Regions from separate parts of the Streptomyces sp. NPDC012825 genome, predicted to be linked through region 1. Evidence: riboswitches for the same ligand, from Rfam matches in the RefSeq annotation. Region 1 holds a riboswitch; the other holds the start of a gene.
The links. Region 1 has a riboswitch for S-adenosylmethionine ahead of thrC (threonine synthase). Riboswitches for the same ligand answer to the same signal wherever they lie in the genome.
Positions count from the first base shown of each region.

Region 2: linked by a shared signal. The riboswitch ahead of ACFY7E_RS17195 (aminotransferase class V-fold PLP-dependent enzyme) and the one ahead of thrC (threonine synthase) in region 1 are both predicted to bind S-adenosylmethionine.

Region 1 covers NZ_JBIBBZ010000001.1:109,484-124,452, reverse strand. Annotated here, with positions in the region: gene ACFY7E_RS00655 (LamG-like jellyroll fold domain-containing protein) at 1-488, shown strand, start outside; gene ACFY7E_RS00650 (Cmx/CmrA family chloramphenicol efflux MFS transporter) at 686-1,909, shown strand; gene ACFY7E_RS00645 (DUF4031 domain-containing protein) at 1,980-2,249, opposite strand; gene ACFY7E_RS00640 (hypothetical protein) at 2,284-2,640, opposite strand; gene ACFY7E_RS00635 (MurR/RpiR family transcriptional regulator) at 2,751-3,668, shown strand; gene murQ (N-acetylmuramic acid 6-phosphate etherase) at 3,731-4,663, shown strand; gene ACFY7E_RS00625 (FG-GAP-like repeat-containing protein) at 4,742-7,879, opposite strand; gene groL (chaperonin GroEL) at 8,427-10,055, opposite strand; gene ACFY7E_RS00615 (cold-shock protein) at 10,375-10,578, opposite strand; gene ACFY7E_RS00610 (MoaD/ThiS family protein) at 11,019-11,297, opposite strand; gene thrC (threonine synthase) at 11,329-12,615, opposite strand; SAM riboswitch class I at 12,633-12,780, opposite strand; gene ACFY7E_RS00600 (glucosyl-3-phosphoglycerate synthase) at 12,930-13,871, shown strand; gene ACFY7E_RS00595 (hypothetical protein) at 13,985-14,221, shown strand; gene ACFY7E_RS00590 (trehalose-6-phosphate synthase) at 14,350-14,969, shown strand, end outside.
Region 2 covers NZ_JBIBBZ010000006.1:353,107-368,075, reverse strand. Annotated here, with positions in the region: gene ACFY7E_RS17210 (Rieske 2Fe-2S domain-containing protein) at 1-918, shown strand, start outside; gene ACFY7E_RS17205 (cytochrome bc complex cytochrome b subunit) at 915-2,540, shown strand; gene trpD (anthranilate phosphoribosyltransferase) at 2,676-3,740, shown strand; SAM riboswitch class IV at 3,827-3,943, shown strand; gene ACFY7E_RS17195 (aminotransferase class V-fold PLP-dependent enzyme) at 4,153-5,574, shown strand; gene ACFY7E_RS17190 (Lrp/AsnC family transcriptional regulator) at 5,645-5,926, opposite strand; gene ACFY7E_RS17185 (rhomboid family intramembrane serine protease) at 5,923-6,657, opposite strand; gene ACFY7E_RS17180 (hypothetical protein) at 6,817-7,059, shown strand; gene ACFY7E_RS17175 (NYN domain-containing protein) at 7,093-8,457, shown strand; gene ACFY7E_RS17170 (NlpC/P60 family protein) at 8,714-9,760, shown strand; gene ACFY7E_RS17165 (NlpC/P60 family protein) at 9,959-11,014, shown strand; gene ACFY7E_RS17160 (hypothetical protein) at 11,079-12,302, shown strand; gene ACFY7E_RS17155 (glycosyltransferase 87 family protein) at 12,350-13,630, opposite strand; gene ACFY7E_RS17150 (glycosyltransferase family 4 protein) at 13,715-14,857, shown strand; gene ACFY7E_RS17145 (AMP-dependent synthetase/ligase) at 14,923-14,969, opposite strand, start outside.

The DNA.
Region 1 (14,969 bases):
CCTCGGAGAGCTTCAGCGTCGGCGTGACCGTGCGGCTCGCGGACCCCGAACCGGCCCGCCCGATGACCGTGCTGTCCGTGCCCGGCACGTACGCCGACGCCTTCAAGGTGCGCTACAGCCCGTCGGCCCGCGCCTGGCAGCTCGTCGTGCCGAAGCGGGACAAGGCCGGCGCGCCCGAGCTGGTCCTCTCGCAGATCGTCCCGGCGGACGGCGGCCAGGGCCAGGGCCACCACCTGGCCGTCGTCTACGACGACGCGACCGACACGGTCAAGCTGTACCTCGACGGGTACACCAACGCGGGTGCGACCGCCGCCCTTCCGACGTCCTGGCGCGGCACCGGTCCGCTCCAGATCGGCCGCGGCCTCACCGCCCGCGGTCCCGGCGAGTACCTGCGCGGGGACGTGGACGAGGTCCAGGCGTACTCCGGCGCGCTGCGGGACAGGGATGTCATCGGGCTCGGCGGCGGCGGCGAGCCCTGCCTCTGCTGAGCGGCGTCCCCCGGTGAAGGGCCGCCCGTTCCCGGCCGGGAACGGGCGGCCCCTCCGTGTCCCCGGGACACGCGCCCCCAGGGGCGTATCCACATGCCAAGACGGTCCGGCAGGACGGAATGACAGGCATGAATCCGCGGTTGACGCATGTCATGCCGCCTTCCTCAGCCGAGTCCGCGACGCCCGCCCCCACCCGCATGCCGACGGCCGTCTACATCCTCGGCCTCTCCGTCTTCGCGCTCGGGACGAGCGAGTTCATGCTCTCCGGGCTGCTCCCGGCCATCGCGGAGGACATGGACGTCTCCATACCGCGCGCCGGGCTGCTCATCTCGGCGTTCGCCATCGGCATGGTCGTGGGCGCCCCGCTCCTCGCCGTGGCGACCCTGCGGCTGCCCCGCAAGACGACCCTGGTCGCCCTGATCACCGTCTTCGGCCTGGGACAGGTCGCGGGGGCCCTCGCGCCGAACTACGGAGTGCTCTTCGCCTCCCGGGTCGTGAGCGCGCTCGCCTGCGCCGGGTTCTGGGCGGTCGGCGCGGCCGTCGCCATCGCGATGGTGCCGGTGGGCGCGCGGGCCCGGGCCATGGCCGTCATGATCGGCGGGCTCTCCACGGCCAACGTCCTCGGCGTCCCCGCCGGGGCCTTCCTCGGCGAGCGCCTCGGCTGGCGCTCCGCGTTCTGGGCCGTCGGCCTCGCCTCCGCCGTCGCCCTCGTCGGCGTCCTCACCCGCATCCCGCGCATCCCGGTCCCCGAGACCCGGCCCCGGCTCAAGCGGGAGCTGACGATCTACCGCGACCGCCAGGTCCTGCTCGCCGTCGTCGTCACCGCGCTCGCGGCCGGCGGCGTCTTCTGCGCCTTCTCGTACCTCGCCCCGCTCCTCACCGGCGTCTCCGGCCTCGACGAGGGCTGGGTCTCGGTCGTCCTCGGGCTCTTCGGCGTCGGCGCCCTGGTGGGGACGGCGATCGGCGGCCGGGTCGCGGACGCGCACCTCTTCGGGGTGCTGCTCAGCGGCATCGCCGCCTCGACCGTCTTCCTGGTCGCCCTGGCGCTCTTCGCGTCCAGCCCGGTCGCCACCGTCCTGCTGGCCTTCCTCCTCGGCGCCTCCGCCTTCTACACCGCTCCGGCGCTCAACGCCCGCATGTTCAACGTCGCCGGCGCCGCCCCCACCCTCGCCGGCGCCACCACCACCGCCGCCTTCAACCTCGGCAACACCGGCGGCCCCTGGCTCGGCGGCACCGTCATCGACGCGGGCCTCGGCTACCCCGCCACGGCCTGGGCGGGCGCGGCGATGACGGCGGCGGGGCTGGGGGTGGCGGCGGTGGCCCTGAAGCTGTCCCGGCGGACGCCGGGCGGCGGCCACGTCGTGACCGGGAACGGTGCCGCCCCCGCGAAGGACGGCCGGGAGTCGTCCCTGTCGGGCTGAGGCCGGGCCTCTTCGCGTACGCCCCCGCCCGGCCGGGCCCCTTCGCGTACGTCCCCGCCCGACCGGGCCCTCAGCCCGCCGCCCGCCCCTTCGGCCGCCGCAGGCCCGCCTTCGTGAGGCGGCGGAGGAGTTCCTTCGAGCCGACCTCGACCGCGCCGCCGGTCACCGCGGCCGCGTAGTAGTGGGACGGGATGTCGTAGTGGTCCCGCTCGAAGGCGCGGCGCGGGGCGCCGATCGTGGCCGCGAAGGCGTGCAGCTCCTCGAAGGAGACGTCGCTGACCAGGTGCGACCACATGCGACCGTGCCCCGGCCAGGTCGGCGGGTCGATGTACAGCGTCATCCGCGGACCCCTCCCGTCGCTCCGGCCCCGCCGCTCACGTCAGACCGCCCACCGGCGCCACCACCACGCCCTGCTTGCCGCAGACCCAGTGCGGGTCCGGGCCCAGCTCCGGCTCCACGTCGAGGGCGTGCGGGTCGCCCGAGGCGCAGACGGGGCAGATCGGCCAGCGCCCGTGCCGTTCGAGGAGGGCGTCCTGCACGTCCTGGGCGACGAGCCCCGCCACGTACGACACCCCCTCCGGCCACTGCTCGACCCACCAGCGCCGGTGGGTCACCGCGTCCTCCACCATCGACACCATCTCGGCCGCGGCGACCCGCCGGGCCGCGAGGTCGGCCAGTACCAGCGCACGGGCGGTGTGCAGCGCCTGCTCCACCGCGTCGATGTCGTCCATGCCCTCATTGTCACCCGGTCCGGAAGGCGGCGGGAAGGGCGAAGGTCCCTTCCGGTTCCGGCCGCCGGAAGGGGCTTGTCGCACCACCCTTCCGAAAGTATCTTCCAGGCGTGACCAATGACGTGAAGGAAAGTTTCACCAGCGACGCGCCCCCCGCCCCCGCCGCCCTCGCGGCCAAGGTGCGGACCCTGGCGCCCTCCATGACCCGCTCCATGCAGCGCGTCGCCGAGGCCGTCGCCGGAGACCCGGCCGGCTGCGCCGCCCTCACGGTCACCGGCCTCGCCGAACTCACCGGCACCAGCGAGGCGACCGTCGTCCGCACCGCGCGCCTCCTCGGCTACCCCGGCTACCGCGACCTGCGCCTCGCCCTCGCCGGACTCGCCGCCCAGCAGCAGTCGGGCCGCGCGCCCGCCGTCACCGCCGACATCGCCGTGGACGACCCCATCGCCGACGTCGTCGCCAAACTGGCCCACGACGAGCAGCAGACCCTCGCCGACACCGCCGCCGGACTCGACACCGCCCAGCTCGGCGCCGCCGTCGCCGCCCTCGCCACCGCCCGCCGCGTCGACATCTACGGCGTCGGCGCCTCCGGGCTCGTCGCCCAGGACCTCGGGCAGAAACTGCTCCGCATCGGCCTGGTCGCCCACGCCCACAGCGACCCGCACCTCGCCGTCACCAACGCCGTGCAGCTCCGTTCCGGCGACGTCGCCATCGCCATCACCCATTCCGGTTCGACCGGCGACGTCATAGAACCCCTCCGGGTCGCCTTCGACCACGGCGCCACCACCGTCGCGATCACCGGCCGCCCGGACGGCCCCGTCACCCAGTACGCCGACCACGTCCTCACCACCTCCACCGCCCGCGAGAGCGAACTGCGCCCCGCGGCCATGTCGTCCCGCACCAGCCAACTCCTGGTCGTGGACTGCCTGTTCACCTGCGTCACCCAGCGGACGTACGAGACGGCCGCCCCGGCCCTCGCCGCCTCCTACGAGGCCCTGGCCCACCGGCACGCGCCCCGCACCCGCTGAGCCGCGACCCGCACCCGTAAAGCCCCGGCGCCGACGACGCCGCCGTACCGAAAGAGCCGCACGTGTCCGCTTCCGCTTCCACGTACTCCGAACTCCGCGCCCAGCTCGCCACCCTGACCACCGAGGCCTTCCGCCCCGAGCTCGCGGAGATCGACCAGCTCCCGACCCTGGAGATCGCCCGCACCATGAACGGCGAGGACAGCGCCGTCCCCGCCGCCGTCGCCCGGCAGCTGCCCGCCATCGCCGCCGCCATCGACGCCGCCGCCGAGCGGATGGCCCGCGGCGGCCGGCTGATCTACCTGGGCGCGGGGACCGCCGGCCGGCTCGGCGTCCTCGACGCCAGCGAGTGCCCGCCCACCTTCAACACCGACCCCTCCGAGGTCGTCGGGCTCATCGCCGGCGGCCCCTCCGCCATGGTCAAGTCCGTCGAGGGCGCCGAGGACTCCGAGGAGCTGGCCGTCGAGGACCTCACCGCGCTCGGCCTCACCCCGGACGACACCGTCGTCGGCGTCTCCGCCTCCGGCCGCACCCCGTACGCCGTCGGCGCCGTCGAGCACGCCCGCGCCCTCGGCGCGCTCACCGTCGGCCTGTCCTGCAACGCCGACAGCGCGCTCGCCGCCGCCGCCGAGCACGGCATCGAGGTCGTCACCGGCCCCGAGCTGCTCACCGGCTCCACCCGGCTCAAGGCCGGCACCGCCCAGAAGCTCGTCCTCAACATGATCTCGACGATCACGATGATCCGGCTCGGCAAGACGTACGGGAACCTGATGGTCGACGTCCGCGCCTCCAACGAGAAGCTCCGGGCCCGCTCCCGGCGGATCGTCGCCCTGGCCACCGGCGCGCCCGACGAGCAGATCGAGTCCGCGCTCGCCGCCGCCGACGGCGAGGTGAAGAACGCCATCCTCATGATCCTCGCGGACGTCGACGCCCCCACCGCCGCCGAACGCCTCACCGCCTCCCGGGGCCACCTGCGCGCCGCGCTGCACGCCGGGTAGACCCCGTACGGGAGGGCTCGCGGCCGGGAACGCCCGTGGGCCCGGCCGTTCCCGGCCGGGCCCACGGGGGGTGGTGGATCAGTGGAGTTCCCCGAACCCGTTCCAGCCGCCGGCGCCGATCATGACCCGGGCGGCGTAGAGGCCGGTGCCGGGGTTGGTGTAGCGCCACAGCCTGCCGGTGGCCGCCTCCCGCGCGACCAGGTCCCCGCGCCCGTCGCCGTTCAGGTCGCCGACGCCGACCAGGGACGAGTAGCCGCCCCAGCCGCCGCCGACCCTCACCCGGGCCGTCACGCCGCCGGTCGCCGTGCCGTAGTACCGCCACAGCACGCCCGAGGCGTCGAGGCCGAGCAGGTCGCCCCGCCCGTCGCCGTTCAGGTCACCGGCGCCCGCGATCCTCTTGTACGTCTTCCAGTTCGTGCCGATCCGCACCCGGGCCCTCAGCCGCTGGTCGGCCGTGCCCGCGTAGAAGTACACGTCCCCCGTGGACGCCTGCCGCGCCACCAGGTCGGCGTACCCGTCGCCGTTCACGTCACCGGGCGAGGTCAGCACGTCGTACTGGCCCCACCCCCCGCCCGCCGACGCGTACGGCGAGGAGGCCGAGACGACCGTCCCGCAGGCCGGCCGGTACGACCGCAGTTCGTCGCCCACGCGCGCGTACACGTCGTCGCAGCGGTCGCCGTTCGTGTCGCCCGACGGGACCAGGACCGTGCCGGCCGGGAACTTCGCGCCCGTACCGGCGATCCGGCCCGAGAGCGCGCCCGTGCCCGTCCCCCGGTACATCGACACCGCACCCGCCGGGTCCACCGCCAGCAGATCGCCGAAGCCGTCGTACCCGGCCAGGTCGCGCCACACGGCGGCGCCGCCGGTCACCGACACCGCGCCGGACAGCGCCAGGCCGGCGCCCTGCCCGTCGGCGGGCCGCACGGTCAGGGTCCAGGCGTACGCGCCGTTGGCGGCGTACTTCCCGGCGGCGTCCCTGCCGTCCCAGACGGGGGCGGCGACGCCCCGGCCCTCGCCGGCGAGGGTACGGACCGCCTTGCCCGACGCCCTGTGCGTGAGCGTGAGCGTCCAGGTGCCGGGCTTGGACAGGTTCCAGCGCGGCTGCCACCCGGACGACTTCAGGTTCACCGACGCCGGCACGGCCGAGTCGGTCACGGCGAGGCGGCTGGTGGCGCCGCCGAGGCCGACGACGTGGATCGTCCGCCGGGAGTCGACGAAGGCGACTCCCCCGCCGAACCGGTCGACCGCCCAGCCCTGTTCGTAGTTGGGCAGGGAGGACGCGACGCTCCCGAGGGCACGGACCACCGGCGCGCCGGAACGGACGTCGGTCACGCTCAGCGCGTCGTCGGCACCGCCACCGGGCACGGTGTGGGCGACGAAGCCGTCACCGAGGCGCGGCTGGGCGTACCGGGACACCTGGAAGCGGACCGGGGCGTTCTTCTCCCGGTCGTACACGACGGCGGACGTGCCGTCGCCGCAGCGGGCGTAGATCCACTTGCCGACGACGTCGAAGTCGAGGACGCCGCAGTCGGTGCCGAGGTCCACCGTCGCGACGGTGGCGCCCGTGCGCAGGTCGACCGCCGAGACGGTGTCGTTCGCCGTGGACGACGTCCAGAGCCAGCTGCCCCACAGGGCCTGGTTCGTCCGGTCGGAGACGGAGAGGACCTTCCCGGTCTCGACGTCCGCGACGACCGAGCGGGTCTCGTAGTTCTCGGTGGCCAGGAAGTGCAGGTAGCGTCCGGCGGCGCCGAGGACGCGCACCGGGCTGATCCTCCGGTCGGTGTCCAGCTTGACGCTGCGGGTGCCCCCGCCGGGGCCGGGCGTGGTCACCCGTGCCGTGATGACGCAGCCGATGCACGGCGGGTCGCCGCGGAAGGGCGGGATGTCCTCGGTGAACAGGGTGACCAGCCGCCCGTCACCCGTGTCGGCCCACCACTTCGGGCCGACGTCCGCGGCGCCGGCGGGCGGGCAGTTCGAGATGGTGCCGGTGCCGGTGCCGGCATCGCAGCTCCAGCGCTCGGTGACCGTGCGCGGCTCGGTCGGGGAGAGGTCGTACCGGACGGCACTCCGCTTCCCGAAGTCCTCGTGCCCGGCCGTGAGCAGGCCGTTCGCCAGGGTCAGGCCGACGCGGTCGACCGTCCGGGACGGGAGGGCCAGGACCTGCGTGGCGACCGGCGCGCCCGCGGCGCCCGGGGCCACGCGGCGCACGCCCCAGTGGCCGAGGTCGGTGCCGCCCTCGAGGTACAGGCCGCCGTCCGCGCCGACCGCCATCTGGTAGCCGACGACGGTGGAGAATCCCAGGGAGCGGGTCTCGCCGGTGACGAGGGAGGTCGCCCTGACCGGGCGGGTCCCGTCCAGCGGGCCGTAGTGGCTGACCATCCAGTCGCCCAGGAGGGCGGCCCGGCCGTGGTGGGCGTCACCGCCGTCCGGCAGTTTCACGGTGGTGACGGGCCCGCCGCCGCGGGGGAGGACGAAGACGCTCGACGCGCTGGAGAGGCCGTACACGACGACCCGGTCCGCGCTGAGACCGGCGAACACGTACCCCAGGGGCCACGCGGGCAGATCCGGCAGGGCGGTCAGGGCGCCCGTGGCGAAGTCGAGGACCGCGAGGCCCTTGTCGCCCGCGGCCCGCTGGTACTCGACGACCGCGCCCCGGGCGTCGTAACCGAGGATGCCGGGGCGTCCCACGGAGGACTCCGGCATCCGCACGGCGATGTCCTCGGGGGCGCCGGGACCGAGTCCGAGGAGGTGGAGCGTCGTGGTGCCCTCGGCGTCGGTGCTGGAGGTGAGCAGCCGGTTCGCGCCGCCGAGGATCTCGATCCACCGGTGACCGGCGGGGAGTTCCCGGGTGAGGGTCTCGCCCGTCGTCCAGTCGTGGACGGTGGCCGTGCCCGTGTCGTGGTGGGAGCTGAAGCACCCGAACCTGTCGCCCTGGAAGACGATGCCGATGAGCGAGTCGCAGAGGTCGCGGGGGGCGGCGGTCCGCCCGTCCGCGAGGCTCTGCCACTCCAGCTTCTCCGTGACCGGGTTGTAGCTCTGCAGGCCGGTCCCCGCGTCGAGGAGGCGCCGGGCCGGCGGGACGCTGCTGGGCGGCGCGGCGACGGTGACTTCGTACGGGGAGTCGGGCGCGGCCGTCGCGGCGGGCGCCGCGGCCGCCAGACCGGTGATTCCCAGCGCCGCGCTCAGCGCGAGCGCGACGGCTCTTCGGACGGACAAGTGGGTCCCCTCGTGCGGGTGGGCCGGGACGGCGTCGTGCCGTGCGGCGTGATGTCGGGTGCGACAGGGGAGGCGGGAACGGCAGGGCGCGTACGGATGCGGGCGTACTGGAGTCCGCGTACGGGTACGCGCGCGTGCCGGAGCCGGGAGCCGGCCCGATGCCCCCCATCTGCCGGCAGCCGGATCGTACAGGCGTGCGCAAGCGCAACGCCACCGGAAAAACCGCGCCTTCGGGTCCGGGGACGTTGCCGGGTCCCGCGTCCGACGGGTCACGGCGTACCGGCCGGCGCGTACGGCAACCGTACGAAGCCCGCACAGGAACCCTCGACGCCCTCGCCGAACCAGGGATTTGACGTCCCGTACCCGGACGGAGGGACTTCGGAAGGGGAGTCCGTACGGATACCGCACACCGTCGCGTCCGCACGGTCGGCGACGTCGTGGCAACGGGCTCGTACAACGCCCGAGGGCGGCACCCCCGGCAGGGGTGCCGCCCTCGTTCGCGTTCAGCGATGAACCGCCGATCCCGGGATCAGGAGATCCCCGAGGATCAGAAGTCCATGTCACCGCCCGGCATGCCGCCGCCGGCCGGCGCGGCGGCCTTCTCCGGCTTGTCGGCGATGACGGCCTCGGTGGTGAGGAACAGCGCGGCGATCGACGCGGCGTTCTGGAGCGCGGAGCGCGTCACCTTCGCCGGGTCGATGATGCCCTCGGCGATGAGGTCGACGTACTCGTTGGTCGCGGCGTTCAGGCCGTGGCCGACGGGCAGGTTGCGGACCTTCTCCGCCACGACGCCGCCCTCGAGGCCGGCGTTGACGGCGATCTGCTTCAGCGGGGCCTCCAGGGCCAGCTTCACGATCGCGGCACCGGTGGCCTCGTCGCCGGAGAGGTCGGCCTCCAGCTTCTCGAAGACGGTCGACGCCTGGAGCAGGGCCACGCCACCGCCGGCGACGATGCCCTCCTCGACGGCCGCCTTCGCGTTGCGCACGGCGTCCTCGATGCGGTGCTTGCGCTCCTTGAGCTCGACCTCGGTCGCGGCGCCGGCCTTGATGACGGCCACGCCGCCGGCCAGCTTCGCGAGGCGCTCCTGGAGCTTCTCGCGGTCGTAGTCCGAGTCGGAGTTCTCGATCTCGGCGCGGATCTGGTTCACGCGACCGGCGACCTGGTCGCTGTCACCGGCACCGTCGACGATGGTGGTCTCGTCCTTGGTGATGACGACCTTGCGGGCGCGGCCGAGCAGGTCGAGGCCCGCGTTCTCCAGCTTGAGGCCGACCTCCTCGGAGATGACCGTGCCGCCGGTGAGGATGGCGATGTCGTTCAGCATGGCCTTGCGGCGGTCGCCGAAGCCCGGGGCCTTGACCGCGACGGACTTGAAGGTGCCGCGGATCTTGTTGACGACCAGGGTCGACAGGGCCTCGCCCTCGACGTCCTCGGCGATGATCAGCAGAGGCTTGCCCGACTGCATGACCTTCTCCAGGAGCGGGAGGAGGTCCTTCACCGAGGAGATCTTGGAGTTGACGATCAGGAGGTAGGGGTCGTCGAGCGACGCCTCCATGCGCTCCATGTCGGTGGCGAAGTACGCCGAGATGTAGCCCTTGTCGAAGCGCATGCCCTCGGTGAGCTCCAGCTCCAGACCGAAGGTCTGGGACTCCTCGACGGTGATGACGCCTTCCTTGCCGACCTTGTCCATCGCCTCGGCGATGAGCTCGCCGATCTGGGTGTCGGCGGCGGAGATGGAGGCCGTGGAGGCGATCTGCTCCTTGGTCTCGACATCCTTCGCCTGCTCGAGCAGGGCGCCGGAGACGGCCTCGACGGCCTTCTCGATGCCGCGCTTGAGGGCCATCGGGTTGGCACCGGCGGCGACGTTGCGGAGGCCCTCGCGGACGAGCGCCTGGGCGAGGACGGTGGCGGTGGTCGTGCCGTCGCCGGCGACGTCGTCCGTCTTCTTGGCGACTTCCTTGACCAGCTCGGCGCCGATCTTCTCGTACGGGTCCTCGAGCTCGATCTCCTTGGCGATGGAGACACCATCGTTGGTGATCGTGGGGGCGCCCCACTTCTTCTCGAGGACGACGTTGCGGCCCTTGGGGCCGAGGGTGACCTTGACGGCGTCAGCGAGCTGGTTCATGCCGCGCTCGAGACCGCGCCGGGCCTCCTCGTCGAACGCGATGATCTTGGCCATGTGAAGTGGTCCTCCCGGACATGGGGTGGATAACGCTCCAGGACCGCGCCGACGCCCGCGACGGACGGCCTCCGCAGCTCCGCGTGGTTCCTTGCCCCACCCGGCCGGCGGCCTCGTCTGCCCGATCCTCGTAGCACTCTCACCTTCCGAGTGCTAACGCCAATGATTAGCACTCGCCCTAGGAGAGTGCAAGCGACTCTCGGGTTTCGGGAAGGGGAGGCAGGGATCCGGGGAGGTCCGGGAACGCGCGAGGGGCCCGCGTCCCCTGGGGGATGCGGGCCCCTCGACGGCGTTGCGTCGTCGGCCGATCGCGCCGCGCTCAGACGGCGAGCTTGACCATGTCCGCCTGCGGACCCTTCTGGCCCTGCGAGATCTCGAACTCGACTCGCTGTCCTTCTTCGAGGCTGCGGTAGCCATCCATCTGGATCGCGCTGTAGTGGACGAAAACATCCGCACCACCGTCGACCGCGATGAAGCCGTAGCCCTTCTCCGCGTTGAACCACTTGACGGTGCCCTGAGCCATGCCTAACTCCCCTGTTACTGGCCCTTGCGCGGGGCCGCACTTCACGAACCCCGGGTCAGACCCTGCGCCGGAGCGCGTCGACCGCGGCTGAATGTATCTGCCCAACTGCCCTCTGCAACAGGTCATCCGGACGGGAATTCTGGGCGGCCCGGAAAGGGGAATTGGGGAGGTTTCCCCGAATCACGGGGCAAGTCGGGCCCGGCAAAACGCGCAGAAGGTACAGAAGGCGCGTGCACTTTGGCTGCTTCTTGTCAGGTCGGGGCGCGTTCTCATATGCACCCGGCATGAGCAGCGGAGGGGACTTCCCCAACTCTACCGCGCTCAACCATGCAGAATTGCCCCTTCCGCTTGTGGACGCGGAAGGGGCAATTCAAGAAAGACGGGACAACGGGAACCGCTCGGCGTGCGCGACTCGGCGGACGCGGCTCGGCGGACGCGGCTCAGCAGCCGCCGGCGACCGCCGGGATGATCGAGACGCCCGAGCCGGCCGGGGTGGCCGTCTCCAGACCCTGCTCGAAGCGCACGTCGTCGTCGTTCACGTAGACGTTGACGAAGCGGCGCAGCTTGCCCTGGTCGTCCAGGACGCGGGCGGCGATGCCCGTGTGGTTCTTCTCCAGGTCCTCGATGACCTCGGCGAGGGTCGCGCCCTCGGCCCGGACCTCGGCCTGACCGCCGGTGTAGGTGCGGAGGATGGTGGGGATGCGGACGTTCACGGCCATGCTTCTCAACCTTTCGGGGGACCTGAGGAGTTCAGTGCGCCAGGCCGGCGTCGCGGAACGCTTCCAGGCTCGGGCGGATGGTGGCGGTCTCCCGGGAGGTGTCGGCCACCGCGTCCAGGGTCTTGAGCCCGTCGCCGGTGTTGATGACGACGGTGGTGAGCTCCGGGTCGATCAGACCGTTCTCCACCAGCTTGCGCGCGACGCCGACGGTCACGCCGCCCGCCGTCTCGGCGAAGATCCCCTCGGTGCGCGCGAGCAGCTTGATCGCGTCCACGACCTGCTCGTCGTTCACGTCCTCCACGGCGCCGCCGGTGCGGCGGGCGATGTCGAGGACGTACGGGCCGTCGGCCGGGTTGCCGATGGCGAGCGACTTGGCGATCGTGTTCGGCTTCTGGGGCCGCACGACGTCGTGCCCCTCCTTGAAGGCCACCGACACCGGGGAGCAGCCCTCGGCCTGGGCGCCGAAGATCTTGTACGGCCTGTCCTCGACGAGGCCCAGCTTGATGAGCTCCTGGATGCCCTTGTCGATCTTGGTGAGCTGGGAGCCGGAGGCGATCGGGATGACGAGCTGGTCCGGGATCGTCCAGCCGAGCTGCTCGCAGATCTCGTACGCGAGCGTCTTGGAGCCCTCGCCGTAGTACGGGCGCAGGTTGACGTTCACGAAGCCCCAGCCCTCGCCGAGCGGGTCGCCGATGAGCTCCGAGCAGAAGCGGTTGACGTCGTCGTAGTTGCCCTCGATGGCGACGAGGTCACCGCCGTAGACACCGGCCATGACGACCTTGCCGTCCTCCAGGTCGTGCGGGATGAACACGCAGGAGCGGAAGCCGGCGCGGGCGGCGGCGGCGCCGACGGCGCCGGCCAGGTTGCCCGTGGAGGAGCAGGAGAGGGTGGTGAAGCCGAAGGCGCGGGCGGCCTCGATGGCCTGGGCGACGACCCGGTCCTTGAAGGAGTGGGTCGGGTTCCCGGAGTCGTCCTTGACGAAGAGCTTGCCGGGGGCGACGCCGAGCTCGCGGGCGAGGTTGTCGGCCTTGACGAGCGGGGTCCAGCCGGGGTTCAGGTTCGGCTTCTCGGCGACGTCGGCCGGGACGGGCAGGAGGGGGGCGTAGCGCCAGATGCTGGCGGGGCCGGCCTCGATCCGCTTCCGCAGCTCCTCGGGGTCGCCGACGGGCAGGTCGTACGCGACTTCGAGCGGTCCGAAACACAGCTCGCAGGCGAAGATCGGACCGAGGGCGAAGACCTCGCCGCATTCGCGACAGGAGAGTCCGGAAGCGGAACCGAGGTCGACGGCGGTGGCGGGTGCGACGGTCTGTACAGCCATGGAGGGGAGGCCCTTTCTCCTCATCTTTCTCAATGACGAATTTTTCGCCTTGAGACGGATTTGGCACCTTCCCTAGCCGGGGGCCTCGGTGGATCACGAGACGAACCGACTGGAGGGTTGCCGGGGCTTCAACGGGCCGTTTCCCTCTGCCCCTCTGGATGAGCGGTATTCGATTGTGGAAACGCCGGGACTTTCGTTCCCGTGCTCCGGCGCGGTCGCCACCCCGACGTGCGGGGGGTCGCTGCGTTGTTCAAGACTGTAACCGAAGGCCCGGGCGCTTGGACGGCCCGTCCGAACCGCGAGATGGAGATCACGTGCTGGAAGAGGTGGAGCGCTGGCTGTCCCGGCGGTCCTGGTCCGTGGCGGACCGGCCGCTGGAGCGGATCCTCGCCGCCAAGCGCTCGACGACGGTCAGCGTGGTGCTGCCGGCGCTGAACGAGGAGGCGACCGTCGGGGACATCGTGGGCGTGATCCGCCGCGAGCTGATGTCGGAGGCGGTGCCGCTGGTCGACGAGCTGGTGGTGCTCGACTCGGGCTCCACGGACCGCACGGCGGAGGTCGCGGCGGCGGCCGGGGCGCGGGTGGTCGCGCGGGACGACGTCCTCCCCCGGATACCGGCCGTGCCCGGCAAGGGCGAGGTCCTGTGGCGGTCGCTGATGGTGACCGGCGGGGACGTGGTGTGCTTCGTGGACGCGGACCTGCGGGACTTCTCCGCGGACTTCGTGACGGGGATCGTGGGCCCGCTCCTGACCGACCCCGAGGTGCACCTCGTGAAGGCGATGTACGACCGGCCGCTGGGCGACGCCCCCGGTCAGGGCGGCCGGGTGACGGAGCTGATGGCGCGCCCGGTCCTCAACCTCCACTGGCCGCGGCTGGCGGGCTTCGTGCAGCCGCTCGGCGGCGAGTACGCGGCCCGCCGCTCGCTCCTGGAGCGGCTGCCCTTCCCGGTCGGTTACGGGGTGGAGCTGGGGCTCCTCGTGGACGCGCTGCACACGGTGGGCCTGGACGGGCTGGCGCAGGTGGACGTGGGGGTCCGCAAGCACCGGCACCAGGACGGTCACGCTCTCGGCCGCATGGCGGCCACGATCTACCGGACGGCGCAGCTGAGGCTGTCGCGGGGACACCTGGTGCGGCCGTGGCTGACGCAGTTCGAGCGGGGGGAGGAGGGCTTCGAGCCCCGCACGTACCCGGTGGACACGGAGGAGCGGCCTCCGATGGTGGAGATCGCGGAGTACGCGCGCCGCCGCGTGGCGTAACGCGACCATACGACCCGATTTACATACATTCGGCTTCCATGGGTTCCATGGACTTCGGACGACGCAGGTGCAGGGGCAGAGGTAGGGGCAGGGGCAGGGGCAGGACGCCGGCGGTGACGGCGGCGGTCCTGACGGCGGTCACGTGGGCGCCCGCGACGGCGGCCGCCGCTCCGGCGCCACCGGCCCCCGTCCACGCCTCCCCGGCACCGGGCGCGCCGGGGAGGGCGGTCACCCCGCCCGGGTCCCGGGGCGGCGAGGAACGGCTCTGGCTGCTCGGCGGCCTGGTGACGGCGCTCGCGGCGACGGGCCTGGTGGCGAGGGCGGCCCTGCGCGACCACCCCGACCTCTGAACCCCTCCGGGCCCCACCGAGCCTCTCCGCGCCCTCCCCGCCGACCCTCCGCTGACCCTCCGTGGCCGGAACCCCCTCGTCTTGTATACGTACGTTTGAGCGTTTACGGGACGGGCTAGGTTCGCCACATGGCTACTGTGCTCGTGGCATCCAACCGTGGACCCGTCTCCTACGTGCTCGGCGAGGACGGCTCGCTCGACACCCGCAGGGGCGGCGGCGGTCTGGTCTCCGGCCTGAGCGCCGTCTCCTCGCAGGACAGCGTGTGGGTGTGCGCGGCCCTCGGCGAGGGCGACCGGGAGGCGGTCCGGCGCGGGGTCGGGGAGCCCGGCGTGCGGATGCTGGACATCGATCCCGACGTGTACGCGGACGCGTACAACGGCATCGCGAACTCGGTGCTGTGGTTCCTCCACCACCACCTGTACGACGTCCCGCGCGAGCCGGTGTACGACGCGGAGTTCCGGCGCCGCTGGGAGTCGTACCGCGCCTACAACCGCGCCTTCGCGGAGGCGCTGGCCGGGGCGGCGGACGAGGGGGCGGCGGTCCTGGTGCAGGACTACCACCTGGCCCTGGTCCCCGGACAGCTCCGCGAGCTCCGCCCCGACCTGCGGATCGCGCACTTCACCCACACCCCGTGGGCGTCCCCGGAGTACCTGCGGATGCTGCCGGACGACATCCGCGAGGAGCTGCTGTGGGGCATGCTCGGCGCGGACGAGCTGGGCTTCCACACGACGGCCTGGGCCGAGGCCTT
Region 2 (14,969 bases), on a different contig from region 1:
GAGCGGGCCGCCCGTCGGTCCGAGCGCGCGGTCGCCTTCATGTTCACGCTGTCGATGCTGGCCACCGTCGGCTTCATCGCCTCGTACGTGATCTTCCCGGTCGACAAGATCGTGTACATCTGGCCCTTCGGCCGGGTGTCCGCGCTCAACTTCGCCCTGGGTCTGACCCTCGGCGCGGCCCTCTTCTTCATCGGCGCGGGCGCGGTCCACTGGGCCCGCACCCTGATGTCCGACGTCGAGGTCGCCGACGAGCGTCACCCGATCGAGGCGTCGCCCGAGGTCAAGGCGAAGGTCATGGCGGACTTCGCGGCCGGTGCCGCCGAGTCCGGCATGGGCCGCCGCAAGCTCATCCGCAACACGATGTTCGGCGCGCTGTCGCTCGTACCGCTCTCCGGCATCGTCCTGCTGCGCGACATGGGCCCGCTGCCCGAGAAGAAGCTCCGGACCACGATGTGGGCCAAGGGTCTTCAGCTCATCAACATGAACACGCACGAGCCGCTGCGTCCCGAGGACGTCGCGGTCGGTTCGCTGACCTTCGCGATGCCCGAGGGCCTCTCGGAGCACGACCACGACTTCCAGACCGAGATCGCCAAGGCCGCCCTGATGATCGTCCGGATCCAGCCGGAGGACATCAAGGACAAGCGCGAGCTCGAGTGGTCGCACGAGGGCATCGTCGCGTTCTCGAAGATCTGCACCCACGTGGGCTGCCCGATCTCCCTGTACGAGCAGCAGACGCACCACGTCCTCTGCCCGTGCCACCAGTCCACCTTCGACCTCTCCGACGGCGCCCGCGTCATCTTCGGCCCGGCCGGTCACCCGCTTCCGCAGCTGCGGATCGGCGTGAACGACAAGGGCTTCCTGGAGGCGCTCGGCGACTTCGACGAGCCCGTCGGTCCTGCCTTCTGGGAGCGCGGATGAGCACCGTGACGGATACCAAGAAGAAGGCGCCCGCCGGTGAGCGGGTCGCCGACTGGGCCGACGGCCGCCTGGGGATCTACACGCTGGCCAAGGCCAACATGCGGAAGATCTTCCCGGACCACTGGTCCTTCATGCTGGGCGAGATCTGCCTCTACAGCTTCATCATCATCATCCTGACGGGCGTCTACCTGACGCTGTTCTTCCACCCGTCGATGAACGAGGTGGAGTACGCGGGCCCGTACGTCCCGCTCCAGGGACAGCTGATGTCCGAGGCGTTCAACTCGACCATGCACATCTCGTTCGAGGTGCGCGGTGGTCTGCTCATCCGGCAGATCCACCACTGGGCGGCGCTGATCTTCCTCGCCGGCATGTTCGTGCACATGATGCGCGTCTTCTTCACCGGCGCGTTCCGCAAGCCGCGTGAGATCAACTGGCTGTTCGGCTTCCTGCTGTTCTTCCTGGGCATGTTCACCGGCTTCACCGGTTACTCGCTCCCGGACGACCTGCTCTCCGGCACCGGTGTCCGCTTCATGCAGGGCGCGATCCTGTCCGTGCCGGTCATCGGCACGTACCTCTCGATGTTCCTGTTCGGCGGGGAGTTCCCCGGCGGCGACTTCGTCGCCCGGTTCTACTCGGCGCACGTGCTGCTGCTGCCCGGCATCATGCTGGGCCTGATGGTCGCCCACCTCATCCTGGTGTTCGTCCACAAGCACACGCACTTCGAGGGCCCCGGCCGTACGAACAAGAACGTCGTGGGCATGCCGCTGCTGCCCGTGTACATGGCGAAGGCCGGAGGCTTCTTCTTCCTGGTCTTCGGCGTCATCGCGATCATCGCGGCGATCGCCTCGATCAACCCGATCTGGGCGCTCGGCCCGTACCGCCCGGACCAGGTGTCCACCGGCGCCCAGCCCGACTGGTACATGGGCTTCGCCGAGGGCCTGATCCGCGTCATGCCGGGCTGGGAGATCAACCTCTGGGGCCACACGCTGGTCCTGGGCGTGATGATCCCGCTGGCGATCTTCCCGGCGGTGCTCGCCGCGATCGCGGTCTACCCGTTCATCGAGTCCTGGATCACCGGCGACAAGCGCGAGCACCACATCGCGCAGCGCCCGCGCAACGCTCCGACGCGCACCGCCTTCGGCGTCGCCTGGATCACCGCGTACATGATCATGCTCGTGGGTGGTGGAAACGACCTCTGGGCGACCCACTTCCACCTGTCGCTGAACTCGATCACCTGGTTCGTGCGGATCTTCTTCTTCCTCGGTCCGGTCATCGCGTTCATCGTCACCAAGCGGATCTGCCTCGGCCTCCAGCGCCGCGACCGGGACAAGGTGCTGCACGGCCGCGAGTCGGGCATCATCAAGCGCCTGCCGCACGGTGAGTTCGTCGAGGTCCACGAGCCGCTCAGCCAGGGCGAGCTGCACCGCCTCACGGCGCACGAGCAGTACGCTCCCGCCGAGCTGCCGCCGGCCGTCGACGAGAACGGCGTCGAGCGGAAGATCGGCCCCGTGGAGAAGCTGCGGGTCAAGCTCAACAAGGGCTACTACGGCGACGACAGCCAGATCGCCAAGCCCACCGTCGAGGAGTACAAGGAGATCCAGAGCGGCCACGGCCACCACTGATCACCCGAACCTCCCGACTTCCCCAGAAGTCGCCACGGTGAGAGCCCCGTCCATTCGATGGACGGGGCTCTTCGCCGTCCCCGGGGGTCGATAGGGTGGGCCCGTATCCGTATGCGACGACGCCCAGGAGCTGCCATGAGCGCTGCGACCCCCGCTGGAGGACCTACCACGGCGGGCCGCTCCTGGCCCGTCGTCCTGGACGGCCTGCTGTCCGGCCGCGACCAGAGCGCCGAGGACACCGCCTGGGCCATGGACCGCATCCTGCGCGGCGAGGCCACCGACGCGCAGATCGCCGGCTTCGCGGTCGCCCTGCGCGCCAAGGGCGAGACCGTCGAGGAGATCGCCGGCCTCGTCCGGACGATGTACGAGCACGCCAACACGATCGAGGTGCCCGGCCCCTCCGTCGACATCGTCGGCACCGGCGGCGACGGCGCCAAGACCGTCAACATCTCCACCATGTCGGCGATCGTGGTCGCGGGCACCGGCGCCAAGGTCGTCAAGCACGGCAACCGCGCGGCCTCCTCCGCCTCCGGCGCCTCCGACGTCCTGGAGAAGCTCGGCGTCAACCTGGAGCTGACCCCGCGCCGGGTCGCCGAGGTCGCCGAGGAGGCGGGCATCACCTTCTGCTTCGCGGTGAAGTTCCACCCGGCGCTGCGGCACGTCGCCGCGGCCCGCAAGGAGCTCGGCATCCGCACCACCTTCAACTTCCTCGGCCCGCTCACCAACCCGGCCCGCGTCCGGGCCCAGGCGACCGGCGTCGCCGACGCCCGGATGGCCCCGATCATCGCCGGGGTGCTCGCCGAGCGCGGCTCCTCCGCCCTGGTCTTCCGCGGCGACGACGGGCTCGACGAGCTGACCACCACGGCCACCTCGCGGGTCTGGGCGGTCCGGGACGGCGCGGTGCGGGAGGAGGCCTTCGACCCCCGGGACGTCGGCGTCGACCTCGTGCCCGTGGAGGCGCTGCGCGGCGCGGACGCCTCGTACAACGCCGACGTGGCGCGCCGGCTGCTCGCGGGGGAGACCGGCCCGGTGCGGGACGCGGTCCTGCTCAACTCGGCGGCGGCCCTCGCGGCCCTCGCGCCGGGGGAGGGCGCCCTGACGGAGCGGATCCGCGCCGGCATGGCGGAGGCCGCCGAGGCGATCGACTCCGGCGCCGCCCGCCGGGCCCTGGAACGCTGGATCTCCGTCAGCAACGCGTAGCGTTCCGGCCTTTCGCCGTACGACCCCGGTCCAGCATGCGGACCGGGGTCTTGCGCATCGGCGCTCCTGTGGCAGGATGCTCTTCAGGTCACGAGTGACAGCGTTTTGGCCCCGGCTTGCTGTCCGGCAACCCTCCGTCCGTGGCGGGGTGCCCCGGGTGATGACCAGGCCGTAGGCAGCGAGGTCTACGGCAAGCGCGGACCCCTCGAACACCAGGGGTCCTGGTCTCTCGAGGAGCTTTTTCCGTGAGCAAGCGAATGCGATAGGGCGAGTCCGCCCCTTCTTCACCCTCGGATCAGGGTCCCTTCCGCGTACCCCCACGTCCTCCGAGGCCTCACCCGTACCCCGCCGTCCCCGGCCGCGTACGGGATTCACCGAAGCCATTCCGCACCGCCCGCCGGGAGATACCGCCATGTCCGCACGCCCGAACGCCGTCGCCACCGCCGTCGCCACCGCCGCCGAGACCGTCGAGACCGCCGCCACCGAGTCCGCCGACCCCTGCTGCGCCGCCCCGCTGCCCGTCCTCGGCCGGGACGTGACCGTCCCGCTCGTCACCGGCGGCGAGGTGACCTACGCGGCGCTCGACTACGCGGCCAGCGCCCCCGCCCTCCAGCGGGTCTGGGACGACGTCGCCGCGTACGCCCCCTACTACGGCAGCGTCCACCGCGGCGCCGGCTACCTCTCCCAGCTCTCCACCGACCTCTTCGAGAACAGCCGCGCCACCGTCGCCGAGTTCCTCGACTGCCGCCCCGGCGACCAGGTCGTCTTCACCCGCTCCACCACCGACTCGCTCAACCTGCTCGCCGCCGCGGTCCCCGCGGACTGCCAGGTCTTCGTCTTCGAGACCGAGCACCACGCCTCCCTGCTGCCGTGGCGCGACGCCCGGGTCACCTACCTCAACGCGCCCCGCACCCCGGCCCAGGCCGTCGAGACCCTGGAGCGGGCGCTGGCGGACCGCGACCCCTACGGCCCCGCCCTGGTCTGCGTCACCGGCGCCTCCAACGTCACCGGCGAGCTGTGGCCGGTGAAGGAGCTGGCCGCCGCCGCGCACGCCCACGGCGCCCGGATCGTGGTCGACGCCGCCCAGCTCGCGCCCCACCACCCGGTCTCCGTGACCGACCTGGACGTGGACTGGATCGCCTTCTCCGGGCACAAGCTGTACGCGCCCTTCGGCTCCGGCGTCCTCGCGGGCCGCGCCGACTGGCTCCAGGACTCCCAGCCCTACCTCGCGGGCGGCGGCGCCTCCCGCAAGGTGGCGCGTCGGGCCGACGGTGGTGTGGACGTGGAGTGGCACACCACCGCGGCCCGGCACGAGGCCGGCTCCCCGAACGTCATCGGGGTCTACTCGATCGCCTCCGCCTGCAGGGCCCTCACCGAGGCCGGCTTCGACGCCCTCGTCGCCCGCGAGAACCACCTGATCGCCAAGGTCCGCGAGGGCCTCGCCGAGGTTCCCGAGGTCCGGGTCCTCTCGCTCTTCGGCGACGACGCCCCCCGCGTCGGCGTCATCTCCTTCGTCGTGGAGGGCTGGAACAGCTCCCACTTCGCCGCCGCGCTCTCCGCCGAGTACGGCATCGGCGTCCGCGACGGCCTCTTCTGCGCCCACCCGCTGGTCCGCACCCTGCTCGGCAGCGACCCGCAGGACCCGGGCGAGTGCGGCGCCCCCGAGACCGCGCCCGGCGAGCGGTCCCTCAACGCCATCCGGGTGAGCTTCGGCGCCGGTACGCCCGACGAGCACGTGGAGCGGTTCGTCGGCGCCGTGAAGGAGCTCGTCCGGGACGGCGCCCGGTGGAAGTACCGCACCGAGGACGGCCGCTGCGTCCCCGACCGCGGCTGATCGCTCACTCGTACGGGTGAAGGGGCCTCCCGACCGGGAGGCCCCTTCACCGTTCTCCGCGCGTGGAGCCTCAGGACTCCAGACCGATGGCGAAGGCCGCCTCCAGGTCGTGCTGCGAGTACGTGCGGAACGCGACATGCGTGTCCGTGGCCTCGACGCCCGGGATCTTGCTGATGCTGCCGGGGATCACGTCCGCGAGGTCGTCGTGGCGCGGAACCCGGACCATGGCGATCAGGTCGTACGTACCGGTCACCGAGAAGACCTCGCTGACGCTGTCGAGCGCCGCGATCGACTCGGCGATCTCGGGGATGCGGTCCACGCTGGTCTTGATGAGCACGATCGCGGTGATCACGGCTGGCTTTCTCCCTCGGTCGCCGCGGCTGGGGCTTTCACTCTATCCCCACCCCGGTAGCGCACCCAGGCGTAGAGGAAGCCGATCGCGAAGCCCACCACGTGGGCCAGATAGGCGACGCCGGGCCCCGCGCCCGCCGCCCGCGCGGCCATCCACTGGAGCGTGAACCAGAAGATCAGCACGATCCAGGCGGGGAAGCGCAGCGGCAGGAAGAAGAGGAAGGGGAAGAGGCTGGTGACCCGGGAGCGCGGGAAGAGGAAGAGGAAGGCCCCGAGCACCCCGGAGATCGCCCCGGACGCCCCGACGAGGGTCTGCTCGCTGTGGGCGTGCGCCGCCGCGTACCCGGCGAGGGCGAGGTAGCCGGTGCCCAGGTAGAAGAGGGCGTACGCGAACCGCCCCATGCGCTCCTCGGCCATCGCGCCGAAGACGTACAGGAAGAGCATGTTCCCCAGCAGGTGGAGCCAGCTGCCGTGGACGAAGAGCGCGGTGAACGGGGTGAGCAGGGCGCGCGGCTCACCGCTCATCAGCTCGGCGGGGACGACCCCCCAGCGGCGGAAGTACGAGCCCTGGGCCGCCAGGAGCGCGTCCCCCGTGCCGTGCGCCGGGTTCAGTCCGGAGACCGGGCTGAACAGGAAGAGGAGGCAGCAGGCGGCGATCAGGCCGTACGTCACCGCGGGCCCGCCGCGGACGCCCCGCCAGGTACCGGTCACCGCGCTTCGCCAATCGGTCACGGACCGATCATGGCGCACCCGGGACGAAGGGGACAGAGCGCCTCGCCGTGCCCCCGCTCGGCCGTGAGGCCGTAGGGTTGCGGGCAGTACGACCGCAGTTCGACGGCGCACCGCGGCTCCCGCACCTGAGTACCACGCAACAGGAAGAAGGACGGCTCGATGACGACGGTTCCCCTGCCGACCGCCGAGACCCGCTGGCGCTGCACGCTCTGCGGCAACCTCACCCGATTCGACGTGACCCGCTCCTCCAAGGTCGTGGAGTACGTCCATCTGGACCTCGCCGGTGAGCCGACGGTCGAGGAGCGGCAGGTGGTCAGTGAGACCATCGAGTCGGTCCGCTGCCGCTGGTGCAACGCGGTGGATCAGATCGAACTGGTGGACAGGCCGGGCGCCGCCTCCTGAGGGACGGCGCGGACGACATAGGGGTGACGGATCGTGGAGCAGCCCGCGCACGGTGGAGAGCCGGCCGGCGCGGCAGGTGACGCTGCCGAGACGCTCGACCACCCACTGCCGGAGGGCGTACGGCGGCGGGTCGTCGCGCTGGTCGCGGACGCCTTCGGCGGGCTGACCGTCGCGGAGCTGCCCGCGCCCCTGCGGCAGTACGCGCGGTTCACCGCGAGCCGGCGGGCCAAGTTCGCCGGCAACGCGATGGCGGCCGCCCTGGAGAGCGACCCGCTCTTCCGGCAGCGGATCGGCGAACGGCTCAAGCAGGGCCAGCCCGAGCTGGCCGGAGCCGTGGAGGGCGGCACCCCGCCCGCGGCCGCCGACCCCGTCGACGTGGCGGCGGCCGCCTACGTGCTGCGCCCGCCCGGCTGGGTCAAGCTGGTCGCCGCCGCCGGCGAGGAGGCCCTGCGGGTCGACGCCGAGCGGGCCGACGAGGCCGGCCGGCGCGAACTGGAGCGGTTGCGCGAGGAGATCGCAGCCGCCCGGGACCGGTCCCGGGGCGAGAGCGAGCAGTTGCGGAACGACCTCGACGCGGCCCGCAAGGAGGCCGAGGCGCTCCACCGCAAGCTGCGCAGCGCGCAGAGCGACGTGAAGCGGGGCGAGGCCGCGCTGCGCAAGGCCCGGGGCGAGATCGAGGCCGCGCGGGCGGAGGCGGCGGCCCAGGTGTCGGCCGCCGAGAGCGAGAGCCGGCGGCTGCGGGCCCGGCTCGGCGAGGTCGAGGCGGCGCTGGAGGCCAGCCGCAGGACCGCCCGCGAGGGACGCTCGGTGGAGGACATGCGGCTGCGGCTGCTGCTCGACACGGTCCTCGACGCGGCCCAGGGGCTGCGCCGCGAACTCGCGCTGCCACCTGTCTCGACGCACCCGGCGGACACCGTGGACGCGGTGGAGCCGGGGCGGATGTCCCCGAAGGACATCGCGGCGCGGGCGCTCTCCGAGACAGACCCGGCGCTGCTGGACCAGCTCCTGTCGCTGCCGCAGACGCACCTGGTCGTCGACGGCTACAACGTCACCAAGACCGGTTATCCGACGATGCCCCTGGAGAAGCAGCGGCTGCGGCTGCTCGGCGGGCTCTCGGCCCTGGCGGCCCGCTCGGGCGCCGAGGTCACCTGTGTCTTCGACGGGGCGGAGCTGGCGGCCCCGGTGCTCCTCGCGCCGCCGCGCGGGGTGCGGGTGCTGTTCTCCAAGCCCGGTGTGACGGCGGACGAGTTGATCCGGCAGCTGGTGCGGGCGGAGCCGCCGGGGCGGCCGGTCGTGGTGGTCTCCACCGACCGCGAGGTGGCCGACGGGGTGGCGAAGGCGGGGGCGCGTCCGGTGGCGTCCGCCTTGCTGCTGAAGCGGCTTTCGCGGCTCTCGTGACGTATCGTAACTCCTGGTCGCTATGCCCGGATTCTGGACGGCGGTCCGTCAACCTCCCCTCACTGCCCGTGCCGTGTATGTAAATAATGTGGTGTGTGAGCGAGATTTTCTCCGGTGGGATTTGAATGATCACAACTCGGTCACTAGGGTCAGGCCTCGAACCTTCGCGCGGTCGATCACCCATCCGGGGTGACGGCGGAGGAACCGCCTGCCCCTGACCGGTTGGGCGGCTCTGAGGAAGAAGGAGCTCGCCTTCGTGGCGTCCCACCGTCGACCCAAGCAGCCGAGCCGCACCCGTGTGACCGTGCTCACCGTGACCGCGGCCGCCGCCGTCGCCCTCACCGCCCAGTCCGGTGCCCAGGCGGCCCCCGCCAAGCCCAAGATCGACGAGGTCAAGTCGAAGGTCGACGAGCTGCACCACGAGGCCGAGGAGGCCACGGAGCAGTACAACCAGGCCGAGGAGCGCCGGGGCGAGCTGCAGAAGGAGATCGGCCAGCTCCAGGACAAGGTGGCCCGGGGGCAGCAGGAGCTCAACACCCTGCGCGACAAGATCGGTTCGGTCGCCAGCGCCCAGTACCGCTCCGGCGGCATCGACCCGGCCCTCCAGCTCTTCCTCTCCGGCGACCCGGACACCTACCTCGACAAGGCGTCCGCGATCGACCAGTTGAGCGCCCAGCAGGCCGACGTGCTCACCGAGATCCAGGCCAAGCAGCGCACCCTGTCCCAGCAGCGCGCCGAGGCCACCGGGAAGCTCGGCGACCTCGAGGACGTCCGCAAGTCCCTCGGCGACAAGAAGCGCAAGTACCAGGGCAAGCTGGCCGAGGCCCAGAAGCTCCTCAACACCCTCACCGCGGCCGAGAAGGCCAGGATCGCGGAGGAGGAGCGGAAGAAGGAGCAGCGCGCCAGCCGCGCCGCCGGCGAGCGGGTCGACCTGGGCAACGAGGCGCCCGCGAGCGGCCTCGGCGCCGCCGCGCTCAGCGCCGCCGCCACCCGGGTCGGCATGCCGTACGCCTCCGGCCAGGAGGGCCCCTCCTCGTTCGACTGCTCCGGCCTCACCCAGTGGGCCTACGGTCAGGCCGGCGCCAAGCTCAGCCGCGTCACCTACACCCAGCAGAACGACGGCACGAAGATCGGCCGCAGCCAGCTCAAGCCGGGCGACCTGGTCTTCTTCAACAACCTGGCGCACGTGGGCCTGTACGCGGGCAACAACACGGTCCTGCACGCCCCCTACCCGGGCGCCAACGTCCGCTACGAGGCGATGGGTTACCTGGGCTCGTTCCAGTTCGGCGTCCGCATCGGCTGACCCGCCCCCGCGACCCGCCGCGGTACACCGCCCGAACGGGTGGTTCGCGGCGACGCACGCTGACCCGACGCCCCGCCGGTGACCTGTGTTCTCCGGCGGGGCGTCACTTTGTGTGCCCGGCGCCCTCGTTGGACGGAGAGTGATCAGCCGCTACTGTCTGCCGCGCCAGTCTGCGTCGAGCCGAACGGAGCGCGATCCGTGGCGTCCCACCGCCGACCCGCCCGGGTCACCGTCCTCACCGCCGCCGCCGCGGCCACCGCGGCGGCGTCCCTCGGGGCCGTCCCCGCGAACGCCGACCCCGGGGCCGGCACCGGGGCCGCCCGGACCACGGTCGACCGCCTCTTCGAGGAGGCCGAGCGGGCCACGGAGAGCTACAACGAGGCGGACGAGAAGGCGGACGCGCTGCGCCGCACGGTCTCCCGGGCCCGGGACGGCCTCGCCCGCGGCCAGGAGCGCGTCAACCGCATGCGGGGCGTCCTCGGCTCGGTCGCCGGGGCCCAGTACCGCTCCGGCGGCATCGACCCCGCCCTCGCCCTGCTGCTCTCCTCCGACCCGGACAGCTACCTCGAACGCGCCTCCGCCCTCGACCGGCTCACCGCCCGCCAGAGCGCCGCGCTCGGCGAACTCCTGCGGGAGCAGCGCCGCCTCGGCCAGCAGCGGAGCGAGGCCCGCACGGTCCTGGCCGAGCTGGAGCACAGCCGCACCGAGGTCGCCCGCCACAAGCGCACCGTCGAGCGGAAGCTCGCCGAGGCCCGCCGGGTGCTCGCCTCCCTCACCGCCGAGGAGCGCGCCGACTTCGAGGAGCGCGCCTCCCGCACCGGGGGCCGCGAGGACGCCCGCGCCGGTGGCGCCCCCGGCGGGCCGGCGGGGGAGACGATGCCCGCCGCCGTCGACGCCGGTCCGGTCTCCTCACGGGTCGCCGCCGCCGTGGCCGCCGCCCGGAGCGCGGTCGGCAGGCCGTACGTGTGGGGGGCGACCGGGCCCTCCGCCTTCGACTGCTCGGGCCTGATGGTCTGGTCCTACCGGCAGGCCGGGATCGGCCTGCCGCGCACCTCCGCCGCCCAGCGGTACGCGGGCCGCCGGGTGCCGCTCTCGCAGGCGCGACCGGGGGACCTCGTCACGTACCGGAGCGACGCCAGCCACGTGGCGATCTACGTCGGGAACGGACAGGTCGTCCACGCCCCCTACCCGGGCGCCCGGGTCCGCTACGACCCGGTGAACATGATGTCGCACGTGACGGTGACCCGGGTCTGAGCCGGAGCGCGGGTCCGCCCGCCCCGGGAGCCGCCCCCGCCGTCCGGACCGTACGATCGGAGGCGTGGCGGGTCAGGGATACGGAGCGCGACGGCCGGCGGTCTTCTGCCTGCTGGCCCTGCTGCTCGCCCTGACGGGCCTCGTCGGCTGCACGGAGACCGGGCCCGTCCGCGCGACCACGCGGGAGATCCAGACGCTCCTCGACGCGCACGCCAGGGCCCTCCTCGCCCGCGACGAGCCCGGCTACCGGGCCGCCCTCGACCCCGCGTACGCGCCGGCCGCCCTCACCCTCTACCGGCGGCTCGCCGCGGTGCCGCTCGCCGGCTGGTCGTACGAGGTCACCGGCGTCGACCGCACCTCACCCGACCGGGCCACCGCCCGCGTCGACCTCGGCTACCGGCTCAGGGACCACGACCGGCGGCCCGTCACCGGCGCCCGCGTCCTGGACCTCGCCGAGCGGGACGGACGCTGGTACGTGACCGGTGAACGGCCCGCCGAGGGCGCGCCCCGGCAGCTGTGGGAGCAGGGCGACGTCACGGTCGTCCGAGGGGCCCGTTCGCTGGTCCTCGGCGCCGGCCAGGACCGGGCCCGGCTCCGGGAGATCGCGGCGGCGGCCGACCGGGCGGTCCCCGCCGTCGCCGGCGCCTGGTCCGGGGACTGGGCCCGCCGGGTGGTCGTCCTCGTCCCCGGCTCCCTGGACGCGATGGGGGAGCTGCTGGCGGCGCCGGGGGACTCCTACCGGGGGATAGCGGCCGTCACCACGGGCGAGACCAGGGGCGGGACGGACGCGCCCGCCGACCGGGTGATCGTCAACCCCGAGGCGTACGGGATGCTCGGCGACTTCGGCCGGCAGCTCGTCCTCACCCACGAGACCGTCCACGTGGCCACCCGCGCCCACACCACCCCGTCGACCCCGGTCTGGCTCTCCGAGGGCTTCGCGGACTGGGTCGCCTACCGGGACACCGACCGCACCCCCGCCCAGGCCGCGCCCGAGCTGCGCCGCGCGGTCCGGGACGGCGAGCCGCCCGCCCGGCTCCCCGAGGACCCCGACTTCGCCTTCGGCGGGGACGCGGAGGCCCTGGCGCGGGCCTACGAGGGCGGCTGGCTGGCCTGCGAGCTGATCGCGGACCGCTGGGGCGAGGAGGAGCTGACCGCGTTCTACCGGGCGGTGGGCGCGCACCCGGTCCGGGAGGGCGCGGTGGAGAACGCGCTCCACGACGTCCTGGACACCACCCCGGAGGAGTTCACCGGGGACTGGCGCGCCTACGTGGAGGAACAGCTCGGTTAGGGGGTGTCCCGCCGGTCGGGCCGGATCACGGCCGGGCCCGCCGTCGCTCAGCGGAGCGAGCCGGACAGGGTCTTCTCCCGGTCCGGGCCGGACGCCTGGGCGGGTACGGTCGCGGTGCCGATGAGACGCGGCTCCGTGACCGTCTGACGCCACAGGATCCGGCAGGCGAGGACGGCGGCGGCGACCAGCAGGCCGTTGCGGGTGAAGAGGACCGCCATGCCCAGCGGATCGCTCCGCGTCACGTGCCAGAACCACACCGGGAACTCGAACTGCGTCACCGCCGTCGCCCAGACCACCAGGTGCGCGGGCCGCTCCATCCGGCTCGACCGGAAGGCCAGGCACACCGCCGCCAGACCCACCAGCCACAGCATGTACTGCGGGGAGAGCACCCGGCTCGTCAGCGTGAACAGCAGCACCGCCACGAAGGCCGCGTCCGCCACCGTCGACGAGACGAACCGGCGCGCCCTGATCCGCCACAGCAGCAGCCAGCCGAAGGCGCCGACCGTCACCGCCATCGCGGCCGTCGACACCGCCGGCACGTACGGGCCGAGGAACTCCATCGAGCCGTAGTTCATCCGCACCTCGCCCTCCCAGCCGAAGTGCCGCAGCACGTGGAAGACCGTCGCGCCCAGCGACTCGACCTCGGTGCCCCGGTCCCGCTGGAAGGAGAGGAACGACAGCGCCCCCGGCCTCCACAGCACGCAGAGCAGCAGCACCCCGGCCGCCGCGCCCGCCGCCGCCGACCAGGAGCGGAACGCCGCCCGCCCCTTCCGGGTGCCCACGAGCAGCAGCGCCGGCCACACCTTCAGGACCGCCCCGAAACCGGCGAGCGCGCCGAGGACCCGCGGGCTCCGGCCGGCCGCGAGCAGCCCCGCCACGGCGGCGGCGGTCACCATCACGTCGTACCGGGCGTACGCGGTCGGGCCGAGCAGCGCGACGCCCGCCAGCCAGATCCAGGCGCCCCGGGACGTCCGGCCCGCCCGGCGGCCCGTGTACAGGAGGAGCCCGAAGACCAGCGCGTCGCAGAGCAGGGCGAGGACGAAGAAGGCGGCCGCGTAGCCGAGGAACGGCACCAGGTCGGGGGCGAGCATCACGAACGCCGCCGCCGGCGGGTACTGCCAGGTGACGTCGTCCACCGGGTACGTGCCGCTCCGCAGCACCTCGTACCAGCCCCGGTAGATGTTCTCCACGTCGAACGCGATGTCCGGCCCCGGGACCTCCACGACGTCGAACACGCACAGCAGGAGCAGGACCCGGGTGAGGCCCCAGAGACCGACGGCAAGCCACGGGCCCGTGCGCGAGCCCTTCCCCACTGCGCCCGTCGTCACTGACTGGTCCTCGTCCGGTCGGCCCGCTCGCGCGGGGGAGTGGTGGTGCCGGGCTGCGGGTGCGATCGCGTACTGTCGGCCACGATGCACAAGACCCTGATCGTAACCAACGACTTCCCGCCGCGTCCCGGGGGAATCCAGGCCTTCCTGCACAACATGGCCCTCCGCCTGGACCCCGAACGGGTCGTGGTCTACGCCTCCACCTGGAAGCGCGGACGCGAAGGGGCCGAGGCGACGGCCGCGTTCGACGCCGAACAGCCCTTCACGGTCGTCCGGGACCGCACCACGATGCTGCTGCCCACCCCCCGGGTCACCGCCCGCGCCACCGCGCTGCTGCGCGAACACGGCTGCGCGTCCGTGTGGTTCGGCGCCGCGGCCCCGCTCGGCCTGATGGCCCCCGCCCTGCGCCGGGCCGGCGCCCGGCGCCTGGTGGCCACCACCCACGGTCACGAGGCGGGCTGGGCCCAACTGCCCGCCGCCCGGCAGCTGCTGCGCCGCATCGGCGAGGGCACCGACACGATCACCCATCTCGGCGAGTACACCCGCTCCCGGATCGCCTCGGCCCTCACCCCCGCCGCCGCCGACCGGATGGTCCAGCTCCCGCCCGGCGTCGACGAGAAGACCTTCCACCCCGGCTCCGGCGGCGACGGGGTCCGCGCCCGCCTCGGCCTCAGCGACCGGCCCGTCGTCGTCTGCGTCTCCCGGCTCGTCCCGCGCAAGGGACAGGACACCCTGATCAGGGCCCTGCCGGCCATCCTGCGCCGGGTCCCGGACGCGGTCCTCCTGATCGTCGGCGGCGGCCCGTACGAGAAGGACCTGCGCCGCCTCGCCGCCGAGACGGGCGTGGCCGGATCCGTACGCTTCACCGGCGCCGTCCCCTGGGCCGAACTGCCCGCCCACTACGGGGCCGGAGACGTCTTCGCCATGCCCTGCCGCACCCGGCGCGGCGGCCTCGACGTCGAGGGCCTCGGCATCGTCTACCTGGAGGCCTCCGCCACCGGACTGCCCGTCGTCGCGGGCGACTCCGGCGGCGCCCCCGACGCCGTCCTCGACGGCGAGACGGGCTGGGTCGTGCGCGGAGGGTCCCCGGAGGAGACCGCCGACCGCGTCTCCACCCTCCTCCTCGACCCCGAACTCCGCGCCCGCATGGGCGAACGGGGCCGGGCCTGGGTGGAGGAGAAGTGGCGCTGGGACCTGCTGGCGGAGCGGCTGCGCGCACTGCTCTGAGCGGTACGGGAAGGGGCCCCGGGCGATGCGCCCGGGGCCCCTTCCCATATACGCGTCCGCCGGGCTCAGCCCCGGTAGATCGCCTCGATCTCGTCCGCGAAGTCCTTCGCCA